Regions from separate parts of the Aquitalea magnusonii genome, predicted to be linked through region 2. Evidence: predicted binding sites of a transcription regulator. Region 2 holds the regulator's gene; the other holds the start of a gene.

Region 1 (10,794 bases), 1.8 Mb from region 2:
GCAACCGGATGCCGGGCGCTTCTGGCGCTGGGCCGGGCATTACAGCGTGATTCGTCCGCTGCGCGATGTGCTGGGCTTCAGCCGCACGCGGGTGCCGTTGCTGCTGGGTGCGCCGCTGGCGGAAAACACCCGCCACTTTTTTGCCGTGCTGGGGGTGGAGGTGCGCAACTGGCCGGATAGCGGTGAATGGCAGCAACGCCCGCTGCAAGCCGAAGCCAGCACGCAGCAATGGCGGCCTTCCGCTACGCCTCCGCTGCAAGCCTGAATCAAGAAATGGAAACAACACTATGTCCGAGACCGTAGCGCCCTTGCTGAGCCTGGCGCACATCTCCCTGAGCTTCAAGGGCGTCAAGGCGGTGACCGACATCGGTTTTGACGTGGCCGAAGGGGAGATCTGCGCGCTGATCGGCCCCAATGGCGCGGGCAAGAGCTCCTTGCTCAATGTCATCAACGGGGTGTACCAGCCGCAGCAAGGGGAAATCCGTTTTGCCGGCCGCGCCCGCCGCGCCATGCAGCCGCACGAGGCTGCGGTGGCAGGCATTGCCCGCACCTTCCAGAACATTGCCTTGTTCAAGGGCATGAGCGTGCTGGACAACATTCTCACCGGCCGCAACCTGGCCAGCCGCAGCAGTTGGCTGGAGCAGGCGCTGCGCCTGGGCCGTGCAGTGGCTGATGAAGAAGCCCAGCGCGCGGTGGCCGAGGAGGTGATTGCCTTCCTGCGCCTGCAAGCCTGGCGGCACACCCCGGTGGGCCAACTGCCTTATGGCCTGCAAAAGCGGGTGGAGCTGGGGCGGGCGCTGGCGGCCCGGCCACGCCTGCTGTTGCTGGATGAGCCCATGGCCGGGATGAACCGCGAGGAAAAGCGTGAGATGAGCCAGTTCATCCGCGAGGTCAACCAGGTGTTCGGCACCACCATCGTGCTGATCGAGCACGACATCGGCGTGGTGATGGAACTGTCCGACCACGTGGTGGTGCTGGACTACGGCCGCAAGATCGGCGATGGCGAGCCCGAAGCCGTGCGTGCGCTGCCAGAGGTGATTGCCGCTTATCTGGGCCAGCAGCGCCACTGAAACCTGTTTATCCGTATCCACCTTTTCGTATCCACAGTCTCCGCCGGTATTCCCGCGCGGGGCGGGGACCTGTTGCGCCGGTGTTCCGGCAAGGGGGCTGTCTGATGTCGTTTTTCATGGAAGTACTGCTCGGCGGCTTGCTGGCCGGGGTGATGTACTCGCTGGTGGCCATCGGCTTCGTGCTGATCTACAAGGCCAGCGGGGTGTTCAATTTTGCCCAGGGTTCGATGGTGCTGTTTGCCGCGCTCACCTTTGTCAGCCTGCTGGAGCGTGGCCTGCCGTTCTGGGTGGCTTTTGTGCTGAGCCTATTGTCCATGCTGCTGCTGGCGCTGTTGCTGGAGCGGCAGGTGCTGCGCCATCTGGTGAACCGGCCGCCCATCACCCTGTTCATGGCCACGCTGGGCCTGAGCTATGTGGTGGAAGGCGTGGCCCAGGCGCTGTGGGGCGCACAGGTTCACGGGCTGGACCTGGGCATCGAGGACACGCCGCTGGAGCTGGGCGGCCTGATGCTGTCGCGCTTCGACCTGTTTGCCGCCGGCAGCGCCGGGCTGTTGGTGCTGCTGCTGTCCTTGCTGTTCAACAAGACCCGCATCGGCCTGTCGCTGCGCGCCGTGGCCGACGACCAGTTGGCCGCGCTGGCAGTGGGCATCCGCCTGCAACGCATGTGGGTGCTGGTATGGGCGGTGGCCGGGCTGGTGGGGCTGGTGGCCGGACTGTTGTGGGGCGCGCGGCTGGGGGTGCAGTTTTCCCTGTCGCTGATCGTGCTCAAGGCCTTGCCGGTATTGATCATTGGCGGCTTCACCTCGATAGGCGGCGCCATTGTCGGCGGCTTGATTGTGGGGGCCAGCGAAAAACTGGCAGAAGTGTATCTGGGGCCGCTGCTCAGTGGCGGCATTGAAAACTGGTTTCCCTATGTGCTGGCGCTGCTGTTCCTGCTGTTGCGCCCGGCGGGCTTGTTTGGCGAACGCGCCATCGAACGGGTGTAAGACCCGCTAACAAAACCCCCGCGCCTGTGTTGCCGTACTGCTTGTACTGTCTGCGTCGGCGCGCCTTGGCTTGGGTTCTCTACGAGGTTTTGTTAGCAGCGCTAATAAGGAGAAGACGCATGTTTTATCAGGAATCCGGACAGTTCAGCACCCGCTACCGGCAGGATGGCCGCGCACTGCGGCTGTGGCAGCAGCGTGCCGCGCTGTGGGGCGTGCTGCTGCTGGCCTTCGGCCTGTTGCCCTTCATTGGCAACGACTACTGGTTCAGCGCCATTCTGATTCCGTTTCTGGTGTTGTCGCTGGCCGGGCTGGGGCTGAACCTGCTCACCGGCTATGCCGGCCAGTTGTCGCTGGGTTCGGCCGCCTTCATGGCGGTGGGGGCGTTTGCCAGCTACAAGCTGCAATTCCTGCTGCCGGGCCTGCCGCTCTTGCTCAGTTTTGTCGCCGGTGGCGTGGTGGCCGCGGCAGTGGGGGTGGTGTTCGGCCTGCCCAGCCTGCGCATCAAGGGCTTTTATCTGCTGGTGTCCACGCTGGCGGCGCAGTTCTTTGTCGAGTGGCTGCTCACCAAGTTTGCCTGGTTCTCCAACGGTAACGAGTCCGGCGTCATCACCGCGCCGCCGCTGCTGGTGGCCGGTCACGATTTTGGCAGCCCTGCCGGGCGCTACCTGCTCACCCTGAGTGTGGTGCTGCCGCTGTTTGTGCTGGCGGCCAATCTGGTACGCAGCAGCCTGGGCCGCAACTGGATGGCAGTACGCGACATGGATACCGCTGCTGCTGTCATCGGCATCCCCATCCTGCGCACCAAACTGCTGGCCTTTGCCATCAGCTCTTTCATCCTGGGGGTGGCTGGTTCCCTGTGGGCGTTTACCTATCTGGGCACGGTGGAGCCGCATGGCTTTGATCTCAGCCGCTCGTTTCAGGTGCTGTTCATCATCATCCTGGGTGGCATGGGCAGCATTCTGGGCAATTTCCTTGGCGCGGCCTTCATCGTGCTGCTGCCCATCGTGCTGTCCATCCTGTCCGGCAGCTTGCTCAGCGGGGTGCTGCCCGCCGGGCAGTTGGAGAACCTGCAAAAAATCATCTTTGGCGTGCTGATCATCCTGTTCCTGATCAAGGAACCGGATGGCCTGGCACGGCTGTGGCAAGGCTGGCGCGCCCGCGCCCGGCTGTGGCCACTGCGTTTCTGAGCGTTTTTGTCTTGTTGTTTCCGTTAGCAGTTTCGTCTACTGAACCAGGGAGTTTACCCATAATGAAAAATCATCTGCACACACTGAAAGGGGCGGTCGTACTGGCATTGGGCATGGCGGCAGCATCGGCCACGGCACAGGCGGGCGGCGAGCAGTATTTCCCGCTGCAAAGCTACCGCGTGGGGCCGTATGCGGCTGGCGGCACCGGCTTTTTCGGAGGCTTTATTGATTACCTGCAGTACGTGAATCTCAAGGAAGGCGGCGTCAACGGCGTCAAGCTGACCTGGAGCGAGTGCGAAACCGAATACGTGGTGGAAAAAGGGGTGGAGTGCTACGAGCGCCTGAAAAAAGGCCTGAACGGCGCACCGGCTGCTGCTACCAACCCGCTGTCGGTGGGCATTGCCTATGCCACGCTGGAGCGCTCCACCGCCGACAAGCTGCCGCTGATCACCATCAACCACGGCCGTACCGACTCCACCGATGGCAGCGTGTTTCCCTATGTATTCCCGCTGCAGCTGAACCCGTATTCCGAGGTGTCGGCCATCATCAACTACATCGGCCAGAAATCCGGCGGCCTTGCCAAGCTGAAGGGCAAGAAGATTGCCGTGCTCTACCACGGCTCGCCCTATGGCAAGGAAACCAACCCCATCCTGGAGCTGCTGTCGAAGAAATACGGCTTCCAGCTGGTGTCGCTGGAAGTGCCGCATCCGGGTAACGAGCAGCAGTCGCAGTGGCTGACCATCCGCCAGCAAAAACCGGACTGGGTGATTCTGCGCGGCTGGGGCGTGATGAACCCGGTGGCACTGAAAACCGCCCAGAAAACCGGTTATCCGGCAGACCACATCATCGGCAATATCTGGAGTAACTCGGAAGAAGACGCCGCCCCGGCCGGTGCCGCCGCCAAGGGCTTCATCTCGATCACCACCCACCCGTCCGGCACCCAGTTCCCGGTGCTGCAGGGCATCAAGAAAACCGTGCTGGATGCCGGCAAGGGCAATCTGGCCGACGCCAAGCGCTTTGGCACGGTGTATTACAACCTGGGCGTGGTCAACGGCATCCTGAACGTGGAAGCCGTGCGCCTGGCGCAGGCCAAGTTCGGCAAGAAACCGCTGACCGGCGAGCAGGTGCGCTGGGGCTTCGAGCACCTGCACTTTGACGACAAGCGGCTGAAGGAAGTGGGCGCGCTGGGCCTGTTGCAACCGCTGCAACTGAGTTGCGCCGACCACGAAGGCGGCGGTGCGGTGCGCTTCCAGCAGTGGGACGGCCAGCAGTGGAAGGTGATTTCGCCGTGGGTACAGGCCGACCGCAAGCTGCTGCGCCCCATCATCGAGGACTCCTCGCACAAGTACGCCAAGGAAAAGGGCATCACCCCGCGCGATTGCAGCAAGGAATCGTGATGGCCTGAGCCCGTCCACGCCCGGCGCGGCTTGCTGCGCCGGGTTTTTGTCACCCGGTTTTTGACGGATTGCGGAGTTGAATCATGAGCCAGCCCTTACTACAGGTGGAAGGCATTCAGGTGGTGTACAACCAGGCCATTCTGGCCGTGGGCAGTGTTTCCTTGCAGGTGGATGAGGGGCAGATCGTGGCCTTGCTGGGTGCCAATGGGGCAGGCAAGAGCAGCACGCTCAAGGCCATTGCCGGCCTGGTGGCAGCCGAGCGCGGCTGCCTGCAGCAAGGGCGCATTGTCTATGCCGGGCAGGATGTCAGCCATACTGCGCCGCATGAGCTGGTGCAGCGCGGGCTGGTGCAGGTGCTGGAAGGGCGGCATTGCTTTGCCCACCTGAGCGTGGAAGAAAACCTGCTGACCGGTGCCTTCGTGCGCAAGCCCAGCCGTGCTGCCTTGCAGCAGGACCTGGAACGCATTTACCAGTATTTCCCGCGGCTGAAAGAGCGTCGTCGCTCGCAGGCGGGCTATACCTCGGGCGGCGAGCAGCAGATGGTGGCCATTGGCCGCGCACTGATGGCCGCACCACGGCTGGTGTTGCTGGATGAGCCATCCATGGGACTGGCACCGAAAATCGTCGAGGAAATCTTCGAGATACTGCAGGCGCTGAACCGGCAGGAAGGGGTGAGCTTCCTGCTGGCCGAACAGAACGCCAACCTGGCCTTGCACTACAGCCATCAGGCCTATCTGCTGGAAAACGGCCATGTGGCGCTCTCCGGCAGTTCGGCCGAGCTGGCTGCGCGTGAAGACGTACATCAGTTCTATCTGGGCGGCAGCGTGGAAGCAGCATAGCCATTGTCAGTCCAAAACCTGGCCGGTGGCGGGGAGGTGGCCGCCACGCGCGGGCTTGGCGCGGCTAACACAAAACCTGCTGCCGCCTTGCCGTACTGCTGCGACTACCTGTGCCGGTGTGCCTGGCCGCGGGGCTAGGCTGTTTTTGTGCCGCCCTTAATCCTGTGCCGTGGCCTGACGGTACTGGCGCGGGGTAAAGCCGGTCAGCGCCTTGAACTGGCGGCTGAAGGCGCTGTGGTCGGTATAACCGCAGTGCAGGGCGACATCGGTGATGGCCATATCGCTGTGCAGCAGGCGGTGGGCATGTTCCAGCCTGGCCTTGTGTATCATCTGGCGCGGGGTCAGATGAAACACTTTCTTGCAATAGCGTTCCAGTTGGGCGGCGGAAACACCGGCAATGGCGGTCAGTTCGGCCATGCTGATGGAACGGTTGAAGTGCTTGCGGATGAATTCGTCCACCGCCACCAGCCGCTTGTAAGCCGGATGGGTGTTGCTGGCGGATTGCAGGTCCAGTGAAATGCCGATCAGGCCGATGATATCCCCCGCCGCGCTGTACAGCGGCCATTTGTAGGTCAGGCACCAGCCAGGCTCCCGGCTCTTGAACAGGTGCAGCTCCAACTGGTTTTCCAGCACCCGCCCTTCTTGCAGTACCTGCATGTCCTGCTCGGTATAGCCCGGCCCCAACTGGGCGGGAAACACCTGCGCGCTGGTCTTGCCCAGCAGCGGTTGCAGGCTTTTCAGGCCGCAGCGCGCCACCAGTGTGCTGTTGGCGCACAGATAGCGCGCCTGGCTGTCCTTGATGAAGATGGCGGCATTGGGGATGAGGTCCAGCACCGGCAGCAGCGGGGCCACCCCGGCCAGCAGCGCTTCGAGAGTGGCCGGGCGCATTTTCCCCTGCCATTGCGCGATGGTGTCCACCAGCTCGCCTGTCATCAGCTTTCTCCCTCCCCCTAAGGTGTCACCCCCGGTGGCCGTCCGGCAGCGGTTTTGATCGCGAAAACGCCAATTGTGCCGATTTCGTCATTGTCGCTGATGATAACCATCAAGAATGTTGGCGGCAATAAAGCCATTCTATGCAGGTGCTGACGCAGACGGATGCGGCACGAAGATGCAATGGAATCAAGGCACTGCAAGGCATTGCCCTGGCTGGCCCGGCCTGCTGCATCTGTCCGCCATCCGTCATTCAGGTTTTCAGAATGGACAGGCGAATGAAACAGATACACATCATCGACTCCCACACCGGGGGCGAACCCACCCGGCTGGTGATGCAAGGATTCCCGGCGCTAAGCGGCGGCAGCATGGCCGAGCAGCGCGAGCAATTGCGTCAGCAGCACGACCAGTGGCGTCGGGCCTGTTTGCTGGAGCCGCGCGGCAGCGAGGTGCTGGTGGGCGCGCTGTATTGCCCGCCGGTGTCGCCGGACGCCACTTGCGGGGTGATCTTCTTCAACAACACCGGTTATCTGGGCATGTGCGGCCACGGCACCATCGGCCTGATTGCCTCGCTGCATTACCAGGGCCTGATCGCGCCTGGCGTACACAAGATCGACACCCCGGTGGGGCCGGTCAGCGCCACCTTGCATGAGGATGGCGCGGTGACGCTGGGCAATGTGCCGGCTTACCGCTATCGCCAGCAGGTGGCGGTGGACGTGCCGGGTTACGGTGTGTTTCACGGTGACATTGCCTGGGGCGGCAACTGGTTCTTCCTGGTGTCCGAACACGGCATGACGCTGGACATGGCCAATGTGGAAGCGCTGACAGCCTTCACCTGGGCCATATTGCAAGCGCTGGAAGCACAGGGCATTACCGGGGCTGATGGCGCGCTGATCGACCACGTGGAGCTGTTTGCCGACGATGCCAGCGCCGACAGCCGCAATTTCGTCATGTGTCCGGGCAAGGCTTACGACCGTTCGCCCTGCGGCACCGGCACCAGCGCCAAGCTGGCCTGCCTGGCCGCCGACGGCAAGCTGGCCGAAGGCGAAGACTGGGTGCAGGCCGGCATCACCGGCAGCCAGTTCATCGGCCAATACCGGAGGGAGGGGGACTACATCCATCCCTTCATTACCGGTCGCGCCTTCGTCACCGCCAGCAGCACCCTGCTGATCGACCCGCAAGACCCTTTCGCCTGGGGCATCTGAGCCCCGTGCTGTACAGACAACACCCCATACACACACATACATACAAGCTGCAAGGAGCAAAACAATGAGCGACAACATTTTCACCGGCTGCATCCCGGCCCTGATGACCCCGTGTACCGCCGAGCGCAAGCCGGACTTTGACGCGCTGGTGGCAAAGGGGCGCGAGCTGATTGCCGCCGGCATGAGCGCGGTGGTGTATTGCGGCTCGATGGGCGACTGGCCGCTCTTGACCGAAGCCGAGCGTCAGGAAGGCGTGGCCCGCCTGGTGGCCGCCGGGGTGCCCACCATTGTCGGCACCGGCGCGGTGAACACCCGTGAGGCGGTATCCCATGCCGCCCATGCCGCCCGCGTTGGCGCGCATGGCCTGATGGTGATTCCGCGCGTGCTGTCGCGTGGCGCGTCCCCGACCGCGCAAAAGGCCCACTTTTCCGCCATCCTCGCCGCTGCACCCGACTTGCCCGCAGTCATCTACAACAGCCCCTACTACGGCTTTGCCACCCGTGCCGATTTGTTCTTCGAACTGCGCCGCAGCTATCCCAACCTGATCGGCTTCAAGGAATTCGGCGGTGCCGCCGACATGCGCTACGCCGCCGAGCACATCACCTCGCAGGATGATCAGGTCACCCTGATGGTGGGGGTGGACACCCAGGTGGTGCATGGCTTCGTCAACTGCAATGCCACCGGCGCCATTACCGGCATCGGCAATGCGCTGCCGCGCGAGGTGCTGCATCTGGTGGCGCTGAGCAAGGCCGCCGCCAAGGGAGACGCAGTAGCGCGCCGTCAGGCGCGCGAGCTGGAATCCGCGCTGGCGGTGCTGTCCTCCTTCGATGAAGGCTGCGATCTGGTGCTGTATTACAAGTACCTGATGGTGCTGAACGGTGACACCGAATACAGCCTGCACTTCAACGAAACCGATGCCCTGACCGAAGCCCAGCGCCGCTATGCCGAAACCCAGTACACGCTGTTCCGTAGCTGGTATCGCAACTGGTCGGCCGGGCTGAATGTGGCCTGAGCCAGACCTTGAGCAGCCGTGCCACGCCCGCGGCGTGGTCGGGACTTCATTTCAAGCAGGAAACCCTATGAATCTGACAGGCAAAATGCTGATTGGCGGGCAATCCATCAGTGGCAAGCGTGAAGCGCAGCACGCCATCAACCCGTCCACCGGCCAGACCCTGCAACCGGGCTATGCCGGGGGCGATCAGGCTCAGGTGGAACAGGCGTGCGCGCTGGCCTGGGCGGCGTTTGACAGCTACCGCGAAACCACGCCGGCACAGCGGGCGCAGTTGCTGGAAACCATTGCCGGGGAAATCGAAGCGCTGGGCGATGCGCTGATTGAACGCGCCATGCTGGAAACCGGTTTGCCGCAGGCCCGTTTGCAGGGCGAGCGGGCCCGCAGCTGCGGCCAGTTGCGCACCTTTGCCCGTACCGTGAGGGCTGGCGAATGGCTGGATGTGCGGGTTGATCAGGCCCAGCCCGCGCGCCAGCCGCTGCCGCGTGCCGACTTGCGCCAGCGCCAGATCCCGCTGGGGCCGGTGGCCGTTTTCGGGGCCAGCAACTTCCCGTTGGCGTTTTCGGTGGCCGGGGGCGATACCGCCTCGGCACTGGCGGCCGGTTGCCCGGTCATCGTCAAGGCGCACAGCGCCCATCCCGGCACCAGCGAACTGGTGGGCCAGGCCATTGTGCGCGCCTTAGAGCAATGCGGCCTGCCCGCCGGGGTATTTGCCCTGCTGTTTGGCAGTGGCCGCGAAGTAGGGCAGGCACTGGTGAACGATGCGCGCATCAAGGCGGTGGGCTTTACCGGCTCGCGTGCTGGCGGTCTGGCCCTGTGTCAGAGCGCACAGCAGCGTGCGGAGCCGATTCCGGTGTATGCGGAAATGAGCTCCACCAACCCGGTGTTCCTGCTGCCCGCTGCCTTGCAGGCACGCGGCGGGGTGCTGGCGCAGGGCTTTGTCGGCTCGTTGACGCAGGGGGCAGGGCAGTTCTGTACCAATCCCGGCCTGCTGGTGGCGCTACAAGGGCCGGCGCTGGAACAGTTTGTCGCCAGCGCGGCTGATTTGCTGCAACACAGTGCGGCGCAAACCATGCTGACGCCGGGCATCTGGGCGGCGTATCAGGACGGGGTGGACAGCCTGTCCCGCCACGCCAGCACCGTGGCCAAGGGCGTGTTGCCCACCGGCCCCAACCAGTGCCAGCCGCAGTTACTGCGGGTGCGGGCGGCGGAATATCTGGCCAATCCGGCCTTGCAGGCCGAGGTATTCGGCGCTGCCGCGCTGATTGTGCAATGCAGCGATGAGGTGGAGCTGCTGCAACTGGCGGAGGCGCTGGAAGGCCAGCTTACCGCCACGCTGCAACTGGATGACGACGATATCGCGCTGGCACGCCGCCTGTTGCCGGTGCTGGAGCGCAAGGCTGGCCGCATCCTGGTCAATGGCTGGCCCACCGGGGTGGAAGTGTGCGATGCCATGGTGCATGGCGGGCCGTTCCCGGCCACTTCGGATGTGCGCTCCACCTCGGTTGGCACCGCGGCCATCCAGCGCTTCCTGCGGCCGGTGTGCTATCAGGACCTGCCGGATGCACTGCTGCCAACCGCGCTGAAACATGCCAATCCGCAGGGCTTGCCACGCCTGCTGGATGGCGTGCGGGAGGCCTGAGCCATGGCCGATACCCATGTTGCGGGCGACGAAGTCATCGTGGTGGGGGCCGGGGTGGTCGGCATCGCCATTGCGCTGCAACTGCGGCTGGAAGGCTTTGCCGTCACCCTGCTGGACCGTGGCGAACCGGCCATGGAAACCAGCTATGGCAATGCCGGTGCCTTTGCCATCAGCGATGTGATACCGCTGGCCGAACCCGGCGTGCTGCGCAAGGTGCCCGGCTGGATGCTGGACCCGCTGGGGCCACTGGCCCTGCGCTGGCGCTACCTGCCCAGCCTGCTGCCATGGCTGCTGCGTTTTCTGGCTGCCAGCCGCCCCAGCCGGGTGGCTACGCTTACCCGCGATCTGTCCGCCTTGCTGGGACGGGTGAATCAGGACTACGCCGCGCTGATCGACAAGGCCGGGCTCACGGCCATGTGGCGACGCCACGGCAACCTCACCCTCTACCGCAATCAGCAGGAGTTCGATGCCGCCCTGCCCGCCTGGCAGGAAAAGCGCCGCCACGGCGTGCAATGGCATGCCTTGTCAC
Region 2 (10,794 bases):
CAATACACCGCGGTGCCGATTCGTCCGCAGGTTTTCATGGTGTACTGGCATGAACCCAAGACCGGTTCCAATGTGGTCCATGTGCAAGATTTCGAGAACGGCATTGTCTACACCAATATTGCGCAGACCGATGGCCAGTTCCTGCACATGCAGGGCAAATTGGCAGTACAGAACGGATAAGCTTTAACACGTAAAAAAACGGCAACCCTGGGGTTGCCGTTTTTGCTGCCTGCACCGAGGCAATGATTACTTGTTCAGGTGCGGCGCGATGGTGGCCAGCAGTTGGGCCAGCACCTTGGGGTTGGCGGCCACGATGTCGCCGGATTCCATCCACTCCTGTTCGCCGGTCAGGTCGGTGACGATGCCACCGGCTTCCTGCACGATCAGGCTGCCCGCAGCGATGTCCCACGGTTTCAGGTTCAGTTCCCAGAAGCCGTCCACGCGGCCGCAAGCCACATTGCACAAGTCGAGCGAGGCAGCGCCTTCGCGACGTACGCCGGCAGTCTTGCCCAGCACGTCTTTGAGCATGCCCAGGTATTGGTCGATATAGCTTTGGTCGGTCACCGGGAAACCGGTGGCGATCACGCATTCATTCATCATGAAGCGCTTGGAAACACGGATGCGGCGGTCGTTGAGGAAGGCACCAACACCGCGCGAGGCGGTAAACAGATCGTTACGGCTAGGGTCGTACACCACGGCCTGCTGTACCTGGCCCTTGTGCGCCAGCGCGATGGAAATGGCGTATTGCTGGTGGCCATGCAGGAAGTTGGTGGTGCCGTCGATGGGGTCGATGATCCATTCGTATTCGGAGGAGCCCACGCCTTTGGCGCCGGACTCTTCTGCTAGAATGGCGTGCTTGGGATACGCCTCCAGAATCATGTCCACGATGGCCTGTTCGGCAGCGCGGTCCACGTCGGTCACAAAGTCATTGTGCTTTTTCTTCTCTACACGAATGGTATCGAGGTTAAGCGACGCACGCTGGATTACACTGCCAGCACGGCGGGCGGCTTTAACCGCGATATTGAGCATCGGATGCATTGACGGCCTCTAGAACGGATAGCAGATGTCAGCCAACATGGCTCGACATCTGACAGTAACAATCTGGGTTAAGGAACAAAAAAAGCCGGCGCGAGCGCGCGGGCTTTTTGATATGCCCGCCATTTTAATGTGAAACTGCTGATGAATAAACCCCAAGTACCTGATTTTCTGAAAAACATTCGCATCGTGTTGGCTCGGCCCAACCATCCGGGCAATATCGGTTCGGCCGCACGGGCGATGAAAACCATGGGGCTGACCCGCCTGTATCTGGTTGAACCCAAAGTGTTTCCCAGCGATGAAGCCAATGCGCTGGCCTCCGGCGCGGTGGATGTGCTGGAGAGTGCCACCGTGGTGGCCAGCCTCAGCGAAGCGCTCAGCGACGTCACCGTGGCCTGCGCGCTCACCAGCCGCCGCCGCGAGCTGACCACCCCGCTGTCCACCCCGCGCGAAACCACGCCGGAACTGGTGGCCCGCGCCCGCGATGGCGAGCAGGTGGCGCTGGTGTTCGGCAATGAAACCTTCGGTCTGTCGATTGAAGAAGTGGAGCAGTGCAACCGGCTGGTGACCATTCCGGGCAACCCGGACTACTTTTCGCTCAACCTGGCGATGGCGGTACAGGTGATGACTTACGAGCTGTTCAGCCATACCGGCGTTGATGTGGAATACCTGCGCCCAGAAAGTGAAACCGCCAGCCTGGGCGAGGTGGAAGGCTTCTGCCAGCATCTGGACCAGACCATGGATGCCATCGGCTACTACCGCCGCCGTAACAGCGAGCGACTGATGCGCCGTATGCGCGCGCTGTTCAACCGTTCCGGCATGCTGCGCGACGAGGTGGACATCCTGCGCGGCCTGATGAAGCAGATCCAGCGCGTGGCAGACGGCCATGAGCATGGCGGCGAATCCTGATTGCGGTTTTTATCTGCCCTACACGCAGCCTGCGCTGCGTGATCTGGCTTTTTTGCTGACCGCCCCCGCTCCCTGGGATAGTGGCTGCAATCTTTCACCACAACGCCTGCTGGGCCCCGACGGCCCGGCCTTGCTGGCCGCGCTGGAGCAAGACCCAGGCCCGCTGGTCCACTGGCTGGCGAAGCAGCCTTGCCTGCGGCTTGGGCGCTATGCCGAACGGCTGCTGGCTTTCTGGTTTCACCTTGCGCCCCATATCGAACTGGTGGCCGCCAATCTGCCGCTGCAAGACGCCAGCGGCCGCACCATCGGCGAGTTTGATTTCCTGATCCGGCTGGATGGCGAACCGCTGCACGTGGAAACCGCCAGCAAATTCTATCTGCAACTGGGCGAGGGGCCGGACAGTCTGGTAGGCCCCAGTCTGCGCGATGCCTGGCTGCTGAAGGCGGGTAAATTGCAGGCGCAGTTGCAGCTGTCCCGCCACCCCCTGGCCCGGCGCGTCCTGCCGCCCGACTTTATTGGCTGTGCCAGCCAGGCCCGGCTGGCCGGCTGGTTTTTCTATTCCCGACCGACACGCCTCGTCCCGCCATTGGCAGCGGATCAGCTGCAAGGCTGGATCAGCCCGCTTTTGCAGCCTTGGCCCGCAACCAGCCCGGCATCGCGCTGGTTGTGGCTGTCACGCTTGAGCTGGCTGGCACCGGCCCGTGTGGCCGAAGCCGAAGTGCGCGAACAGCACAGCCTGCGCCAGGAATTGCATCAGGCCGTAGTGCCGCAACTGGTGGCCGAACTGCTGCCGCTGGGCGATGGCTACTGGGAGGAAGTGGCGCGCGGCTTCGTGGTGCCGCCCGGCTGGCCCGAAGCAACGCGCCTGCAAGCATTGATGGCCAGCTTGCAAGGGAGTCCGGCCACATGAAGCGCTTGCTTCTGTTGTATGCCAGCCAGACCGGTCGCACCTTGCAACTGGTGGCGGCGGTGCGTGCCAGCGTAGCGGGGCTGGCCGATGACCTGCAGTTCAACTGCCTGCCCGCCGAGCAGGCCACGCTGGATGATTTGCTGGCAACAGACGGCATCGTGCTGGCAACGCCGGAGAATTTTGGCTATATGGCGGGCAAGCTGAAAGATTTCTTTGACCGCACCTTCTACCCGGCGCAGGGCCGCACCGAGGGGCTGGCCTGCCTGCTGCTGGTGTCGGCGGGAAACGATGGTCTGGGCGCATTGCAATCCATGCGGCGCATCATCGCTGGCTATGGCTGGCACGAAGTGCTGCCCGCCGTGGTGGTACGCGGCGAGCCCGCGGCCGCGCAGCTGGCCGAAGTGGCCGAACGGGCCGAGCAACTGGTGGCCGGCATGCTGATCGGGCGCTGGTAATACCCTGCCCGGAAGAGTTAGTGCTTGCGGAGAATGGCGCGCCTGCCCGGATGGGCAGAAGATGCAAGAAGGGCGGTAAGGCGCCTTGGCGCCCACCGCCCGGATGGTTTGCTAGCGTGCTGCCGGCTTATACGCCGTTGGCGTGGGTGCAACCGGAGATCAGGTCTTTCAGTGCATCGGCCTTGATCAGCTGGATGTGCTTGTGGTCCACGCTCAGCCAGCCTTGCTGCTGGAACTTGGACAGCGTGCGGCTGACGGTTTCCAGTTTCAGGCCGAGGAAGCTGCCGATTTCCTCACGGCTCATGCGCAGGATGAAATCGTTGGCGGCAAAGCCGCGGGTGGACAGGCGCTGCGACAGATTCAGCAGGAAGGCGGCCAGACGTTCTTCCGCTTTCATATTGCCCAACAGCAGCATGACGTTTTGGTCACGCACGATCTCGCGGCTCATCAGCCGGAAAAAGTGATGCTGCAGGCTGGGAATGTCGCGCCCCAGGCTTTCCATGCGGTTGAAGGGCAGTTCGCACACTTCGCTGTCTTCCAGTGCGATGGCATCGCAACCGTGGACATTGGAAGAAATGCCGTCCAGGCCCATCAGTTCGCCGGACATCAGGAAGCCCGTGACCTGCTCGCGACCATCCTGGCTGGCGACGCTGGTCTTGAAGAAACCGGTACGCACGGCAAACAGGGACTTGAAGGTCTCGCCGCTGCGGAACAGGTACTCACCGCGCTTGAGGCGGCGGCTCTGACGGATCACTGCGTCCAGTTGGGTCATCTCGTCGCGGTTCAGCCCGATGGGCAGGCAGAGTTCGCGCAAGCTGCAGTTGGAGCAGGACACCTTCAGTGCATGCAGAGTGTGTTGGTTTTGGTCTGACATCGAGTGTTTTGTACAACCCTGTAAAGAAGCTTGACCCTTGTCAAAGCGGAATTCGCACGTTTTCCGCAAATTTACCAGTCCACCTGACGTTTGACTATCAATACCCGACGACATGCACACCACCCATCCGTTTTCGCCTACCCACTGTGAGTTCGACCGAGCATTGATCGAACGTCTTGATGGCTCTGGCCCAAGATACACTTCTTACCCGACCGCAGACCGGTTTACCCCGGTGTTTGGCGAGAAGGACTATAAAAGCTGGCTGATGCAGCGCCATCTGGGCATGCATCAGAACGCAATATCATTGTACGTTCACATACCGTTCTGCAACACGGTATGTTACTACTGCGGCTGTAACAAAATCATCACCAAGGACAAAAGCCGCGCCGACCGTTATCTCGACTATCTGGAAAAAGAGATCAAGCTGGTTGCCGCTGCACTTGGTTGCCGGGAAAAAATCATCCAGCTGCACTTTGGCGGCGGCACGCCGACCTTCCTGTCCGATGCGCAGCTTGACCGGCTGATGAGCATGCTGCGAACGCACTTCGATTTTTTGCCGGAGGGAGAATATTCCATCGAGATCGACCCGCGCAAGGTGGGTCGTGAAACCGTGCATCATCTGGCGCGTTTGGGCTTCAACCGCATGAGCGTGGGTATTCAGGACTTCGATCCGCAGGTGCAGCAGGCAGTCAACCGCGTGCAAAGCGAGGCGGAAACGCTGGAGGTGATTGAGGCTGCACGCGAAGCCGGCTTCAAGTCGGTCAGCGTGGATCTGATCTACGGCCTGCCTCTGCAAACGCGCGAGTCGCTCAAACGCACGCTGGACAAGGTGATTGCCATCGCTCCGGACCGTCTGGCGCTGTACAACTATGCCCATTTGCCCACGGTGTTCATGCCGCAACGGCGCATCAACGAGGCTGACCTGCCTGCTGCCAGCACCAAGCTGGACATCCTGCAGGATGCAGTAAAGAGCCTGGCGGATGCCGGTTATGTATTCATTGGCATGGACCACTTTGCCAAGCCGGAGGACGACCTGGCCATTGCCTTGCGCCAGGCCCGCTTGCAGCGCAATTTCCAGGGTTATTCCACTCATGCCGACTGCGACATGATCGGCCTTGGCGTGTCCTCCATCGGAAAGGTTGGCCCCTGTTACAGCCAGAACGAGAAAGACCTGGACAGCTATTACGCCGCACTGGACGAAGGCCGCCTGCCAGTGATGCGCGGCATGGTGCTGGATCAGGACGACATCCTGCGTCGTGGCATCATCCAGGCTTTGATGTGCCGCTTCTCGCTGTCGGTGGAGGCCATCGAACAGGTACACGGCATCAATTTCGCCGAGTATTTTGCTGCCGAGCTGCCCGCCATCCGCGAGTATCACAAGCTGGGCCTGCTGACTTTTGACGGCGACTTCCTGATGGTGGAGCCCAAGGGGCGTTTCCTGATTCGCAATATCGCCATGTTGTTTGACCGCCACTTGCGTGAGCGTGAAACCAAGGCACGTTATTCGAAGACAATTTGATGAAATGATGACTGTTTTCCAAGGGAAAGCCCTCGGAAAAACAGGGAAAAAAAGCCCGCTTTTAGCGGGCTTTCTGTTTGAAAAGTGATGGTTTTTTACAACACATTACGGTTTGTGACGCTATCCGTCGCTGCTGGTGTCATCCGGTGGCAGGGAAGTGGACTGCCGATGCAGACGAATAATGGCCTCGCCGGTTGGGCTGGCAATGATGTCGCGCAGGGTATAGCCATCCAGGGTGCTGAAAAAAGCCTGCGTTGCAAGGTCCAATACCGCCTTTAACTGGCAATCCTGCCGCAGAGCACAAGGTGGCTCGGCACAGTCTATCAGCGGGGCATTGCCTTCCAGTACGCGGATAATCTGACCCAGGCGGTAGTGTTCCGCGGCTTGGGCCAGCGCCAGACCGCCACCCTTGCCACGGCTATTGTTCAGCCAACCTTGCAGCCCCATGAAATGCACCACTTTCACCAGGTGATTGCGCGATACGGCAAAGCGTTCGGCAATTTCGCTGATGGTGACCGGCTGGGCGCGGTCGCGGTGTGTCAGATACATCAGCACGCGCAGGCCAAGATCGGTGAAGCGGTTCAGTTGCATGGGCGGAAAGCGGGGGGTGAACAGTGCCGCGCAGGATACTCTGCACCGCGCTGCCTCACAATGCGCGAAGACAAACAAACTGCAGTGCGCTCAGCATGCTAAGCGGTGGCCATCCGGGTGGATGGCCTGGCATGCAGCCTCGCCGCGGCTGGGCGGCTAGTCTGCGGCGATGGCGTGGGAGCCGAACACTTCCATATGGATGCGGTCTGGCTGTACGCCGGCATCGCGCAGTTGCCGACGCTGCTGCAGCATGAAGGCAAGCGGTCCGCACAGGTAGTAGTCGGCATCCTGCTGCAGGGCGTGAGCATGAATCGCGGCTGCGTCGATACGGCCTGCATGGTCAAAATCCCTGCCGGCGCGCTCTGTGGCTGAGGGGGTTTCGTAGAACACGGCCTGATGTAGCTGCGTATGACCTTGTGCCAGTTGTTGGACTTCCTGCTTCATCGCATGCACCTGGCCGTCCCGTGCGGCATGCAGGTAGCGGATGGCGCGCGGGCTGCCGCTTTCCACCAGGTGCTTGAGCATGGACAGCAGCGGGGTCTGGCCCACGCCCGCGCTGATCAGCACCACCGGGGTGTCCCGCTCCTGATGCAGCACGAAATCACCAAACGGCGGCGATACCTGCAGGATGTCACCTTCGGCCAGTTCGGCATGCAAGATGACGGACACCTTGCCGGCGGGAGCCTCATCGCGCGCGTCTTCCCGCTTCACCGAAATGCGCAGCCAGTCCTTGCCGGGTGCATCGGACAGGCTGTATTGACGCGGCTGGCTCAGGCCCCATTCCGGAATGAAGCGTTGCACCGAAATGTATTGGCCGGGCTGGAAGTGCGGCAGGCTGCCACCATCGGCTGCCTGCAGATAGAAGGAGGTGATTTCGCTGCTTTCCACCTGCTTCTTCAGCACACGGAAGGGTCGCCAGCCGCTCCAGCCACCTGGCTGGGTTGCTGCACGTTGGTACAGGCTGTTTTCCAGATTGATCAGTAGATCCGCCAGTTGTTGATAGGCGGCAGCCCAGGCATCCAGCAGGCTGTCCGGGGCTGCTTCTTCGCCCAGCACCTCGCGAATGGATGCCAGCAAATGCTTGCCCACAATCGGGTAGTGTTCGGCACGTATGCCCAGGCTGGTGTGTTTGTGTGCCACGCGCTCCAGCACGGGCAGCAGAACTTCGGGCGCATCGATGTGCTCGGCATAGGCGGCTACCGCCATGGCCAGGGCTTGTTGTTGCTGGCCGGCATGCTGGTGGCCCTGATTGAAGATGTTTTTCAGCTCCGGGTTGTGCTGGAACATGCGCTGGTAAAAATGGCTGGTCAGCACAACACCATGCTGTTTGAGGATGGACGCGGTGGCTTTGACTTGCTGGCGGATATCGGCACTGAGCATATTGCTTCCTTTAATGTGTGTATGAAATACATTTTATCGGACCTGACTGGAGGCTGGTCAGCAGGGGTAAGGCAATTAAAGTGTATTTATAATACATCTTAAAGGGCTATGTGTCATATCGGATGGGAAAGGTCAGTACCCCTTCCAGGGGAAAGGATTTTTCTTTTGTGGTGCGACAGGGGGACTCTATAAACAAACAGTGTGGCGTGCCGCATGAAGCCCGTTTGATTTGCTGCCAAGGAGTTGTGCATGTTTCGCTACTGTTCTCGCTGGATGCAGCGTTTGTCCTATCCGACCCGCTTTGCCGTAATCGGAGCTGTTTTTGCCATCGCACTGTTTTATCTCACTTATGGTCTGTATCGCAGCAATCAGGACAATGTCGATTTCTCCAGCAAGGAAGTAATCGGTGTGCAGTACCTCAAGCCGGTGATGAACTTTTTGCTGGCGTTACAACAGGAACAGGTGCAGCGGACTGCTGCACCCGACAAGGGCGCTTTGTCCTCAGATCTTGAGGCGCAATGGAGCAGGCTGCAGCAGACGCATCATGCGCTTAATGGCCAACTGGGGCTGGAGCAGGGCTGGACTGCGTTGAAGGGGGGCTGGCAAAAACTGAAAGGTACACCTACGCTGGCCAATTACCAGGCGGTGGCGGACAGCTTGCTTGATCTGATCAGCATGGCCAGCGATCAGTCAAACCTGACGCTGGACCCGGATATCGATACTTTCTATCTGATGGATGCCGTGACCGTACAGTGGCCCAACTGGCTGAACCGCAGCACCCAAGCCAATGCTTTGCTGCTGGTGGCCAGCGGGCAGCCACTGACCGCTACGGCGCGTGATCAGGCAGTCGGCCTGTCACCGCTGATCAGTGACAGCCTGCAAAACCTGCAACACGATCTATCCAAGGCCGTGGCTTATAACGCCACGCTCAAGGCCGGCTTTGCCGGTGCGGAAGAAAAGTTGGCGGCGCAGTCTGCTCTGAATGCCAGCGCTCTGGGCAAAGCCATCGCTGGTCAGGCCGTGGCAGGCAGTGGTTTGCCGGCGGCTACGCTGGATGTAGCCACCCACTTTCAGCAGGCTGCCTTACAGCAACTGGGCGACCTGCTGGATGCCCGTATCCACCGGATTCAGTGGCAGCGCAATGTTTATCTGGCTTGCGCCGCATTTGCTTTCTTGCTGTCTACGTATCTGTTTATTGCGCTGTATCTGTCGATTACCGCCCAACTGGGTGGAGAACCGTTCTATGTACAGGAAGTGGTGGCGCAGATTGCGGCCGGGCGGCTGGATACCCGTATTGCCCTGCAGGAGGAGGATGACTCCAGTCTGCTGGCCGCTATTCGCCAGATGCGCAATCAGCTGCGCGAGACGGTAAGCCAGTTGGTGCAGACTTCGCAGCAACTGGATGGCGCTGCGCATGATGTGGCGGAAGGGGCCAGCCAGGTGGCCCATAGCAGCGACCGCCAGTCCGAAGCGGCTTCCAGCATGGCCGCAGCCGTGGAGCAACTCAGCACCAGCCTGTCGGTGAGTGCCGAGCGCTCGGTAGAGGCGCATCAACTGTCATGTACCGCGGTGGATGAGTCCAGTACCGGTACGGTGGTGATACAAAGTGCCGGCAGCAGCATGCAAAGCATTGTGCGCGAGATTTCCACGGTGTCTGACACCATTCATGCCTTGAGCCGGCAGTCGGAGTCCATTGTCAGCATTGTGGATGTGATCCGTGATGTGGCCGACCAGACCAATCTGCTGGCGCTCAACGCGGCGATTGAGGCGGCCCGCGCCGGAGAGCAGGGACGCGGCTTTGCCGTGGTGGCCGATGAGGTGCGCAAGCTGGCGGAGCGCACCGCGCAGTCCACCACTGAAATCGGCGGCATCGTGCAGCAAATCCAGCACACCGCGCGGCAGGCTGTGGGCACCATGCACACCGGCATGCAAACCGTGGAGGCCGGACAGCAGCATGCCCAGCAGGCGGGGACTGCCATTTTGTCCATCCAGCAGCAGATTGATCAGGTGCAGCGGGCGGTGGCCGAAATTCAGTCGGCACTGACCGAGCAGAGCCATACCAGTTTGCAATTGGCGAAGAATGTGGAGCAGGTGGCGCAAATGTCGGAAGAAAACAGCAGGGCGATGAAGGGAACGGCAGAAACGGTGGGGCAGTTGAAGGGCTTGTCCGAGCAGCTTAGTGCGCTGGCGGCGCGCTTTACCGTGTAGTCAGGCAGCCAGACGGGCATAGCAAGGCAAAGGCCGCTGGGAAGCGGCCTTTGTCATGGTGGGCTGGCAGGAAAAACTGCCTGGTGTGTCGTCCTCGCTGCGGGACTCGACAGCCTGGGCTGCCGGGGAGGGATCGATCCAGTCCAGCTCATCCAGATCATCCAGCTCATCCAGTTCGGCCAGCATGGCCTGACGGGCATTCTGGCGCTGGCCGGAGCGGCTGTTGCGGTGGGCGCCGCCCTTTTTCAGCAAGGGCGAGCAGGCGTAGGGATTACGCGGTTTCAGGGTATGCATTTTCAATCTCCATCAAGATGGCGGCGTTGCTGCCACCAGATTATTGACAAACCCCTCTCGGTTTCTGCAAAGAAAGCGAGGCCCCCCTTCTTCAATTGTCCGGGTAAGGGCGGGGGATAGGGAATAGATGGAAAGGCTGCGGAATCAGTCACTTCATCGAAAGGCCCGGCTTTGCCGGGTCCGGTGAAATCGTACCAAATTACTTGGTCAGCAGCCCGAACGACTGCAGTGCAGCCGTTGCATGGCATTGTAGAAACTGCGGCGGCGCAGTCAAGCGCCGCATCTCCCGTCCACACACATCAGTGTGCGGCAGGTACGCTGGCCGTCGGCCAGGGAAAGTCTGCCGTACCCATCAGCCGTACCGGCTGTTTGCCAGCGGTAAAGTAAGCAGCCTGTGAGCGCGGCAGTTGCTTGCGGCCGCGAATCGCATCGGCCAGCTTTTCCGCCATCATGATGACCGGCGCATTGAGGTTGCCGGTGGTGACGCGCGGCATGATGGAGGCATCCACCACGCGCAAGCCCTCCACGCCGTGTACCAGGCCGTCCTTGTCCACCACCGCCATGTCGTCGTAACCCATCTTGCAGGTACAGGAGGGGTGCAGCGCGGTTTCGGCATGTT

Evidence for each region. Region 2 encodes FNR, which switches genes on or off when oxygen is low (the NO sensors DNR and NnrR bind a similar motif). Its sites were predicted from a motif close to TTGATNNNNATCAA; they were not measured.
Region 1: the regulator FNR is predicted to act here: its motif matches at 6,512-6,525, upstream of DLM_RS07820 (4-hydroxyproline epimerase).

Annotation. Positions count from the first base shown of each region.
Region 1 is NZ_AP018823.1:1,614,418-1,625,211, forward strand. It holds gene DLM_RS07785 (AMP-binding protein) at 1-265, shown strand, start outside; gene DLM_RS07790 (ABC transporter ATP-binding protein) at 288-1,070, shown strand; gene DLM_RS07795 (branched-chain amino acid ABC transporter permease) at 1,175-2,056, shown strand; gene DLM_RS07800 (branched-chain amino acid ABC transporter permease) at 2,176-3,243, shown strand; gene DLM_RS07805 (ABC transporter substrate-binding protein) at 3,306-4,640, shown strand; gene DLM_RS07810 (ABC transporter ATP-binding protein) at 4,724-5,479, shown strand; gene DLM_RS07815 (AraC family transcriptional regulator) at 5,636-6,412, opposite strand; gene DLM_RS07820 (4-hydroxyproline epimerase) at 6,688-7,614, shown strand; gene DLM_RS07825 (dihydrodipicolinate synthase family protein) at 7,679-8,626, shown strand; gene DLM_RS07830 (aldehyde dehydrogenase (NADP(+))) at 8,694-10,265, shown strand; gene DLM_RS07835 (NAD(P)/FAD-dependent oxidoreductase) at 10,269-10,794, shown strand, end outside.
Region 2 is NZ_AP018823.1:3,462,449-3,473,242, reverse strand. It holds gene DLM_RS16525 (MBL fold metallo-hydrolase) at 1-180, shown strand, start outside; gene DLM_RS16520 (inositol monophosphatase family protein) at 247-1,038, opposite strand; gene DLM_RS16515 (RNA methyltransferase) at 1,180-1,944, shown strand; gene DLM_RS16510 (DUF1853 family protein) at 1,922-2,854, shown strand; gene DLM_RS16505 (flavodoxin family protein) at 2,851-3,309, shown strand; gene fnr (fumarate/nitrate reduction transcriptional regulator Fnr) at 3,437-4,183, opposite strand; gene hemN (oxygen-independent coproporphyrinogen III oxidase) at 4,296-5,702, shown strand; gene DLM_RS16490 (RrF2 family transcriptional regulator) at 5,823-6,293, opposite strand; gene hmpA (NO-inducible flavohemoprotein) at 6,450-7,673, opposite strand; gene DLM_RS16480 (methyl-accepting chemotaxis protein) at 7,923-9,881, shown strand; gene DLM_RS16475 (hypothetical protein) at 9,882-10,175, opposite strand; gene betA (choline dehydrogenase) at 10,475-10,794, opposite strand, start outside.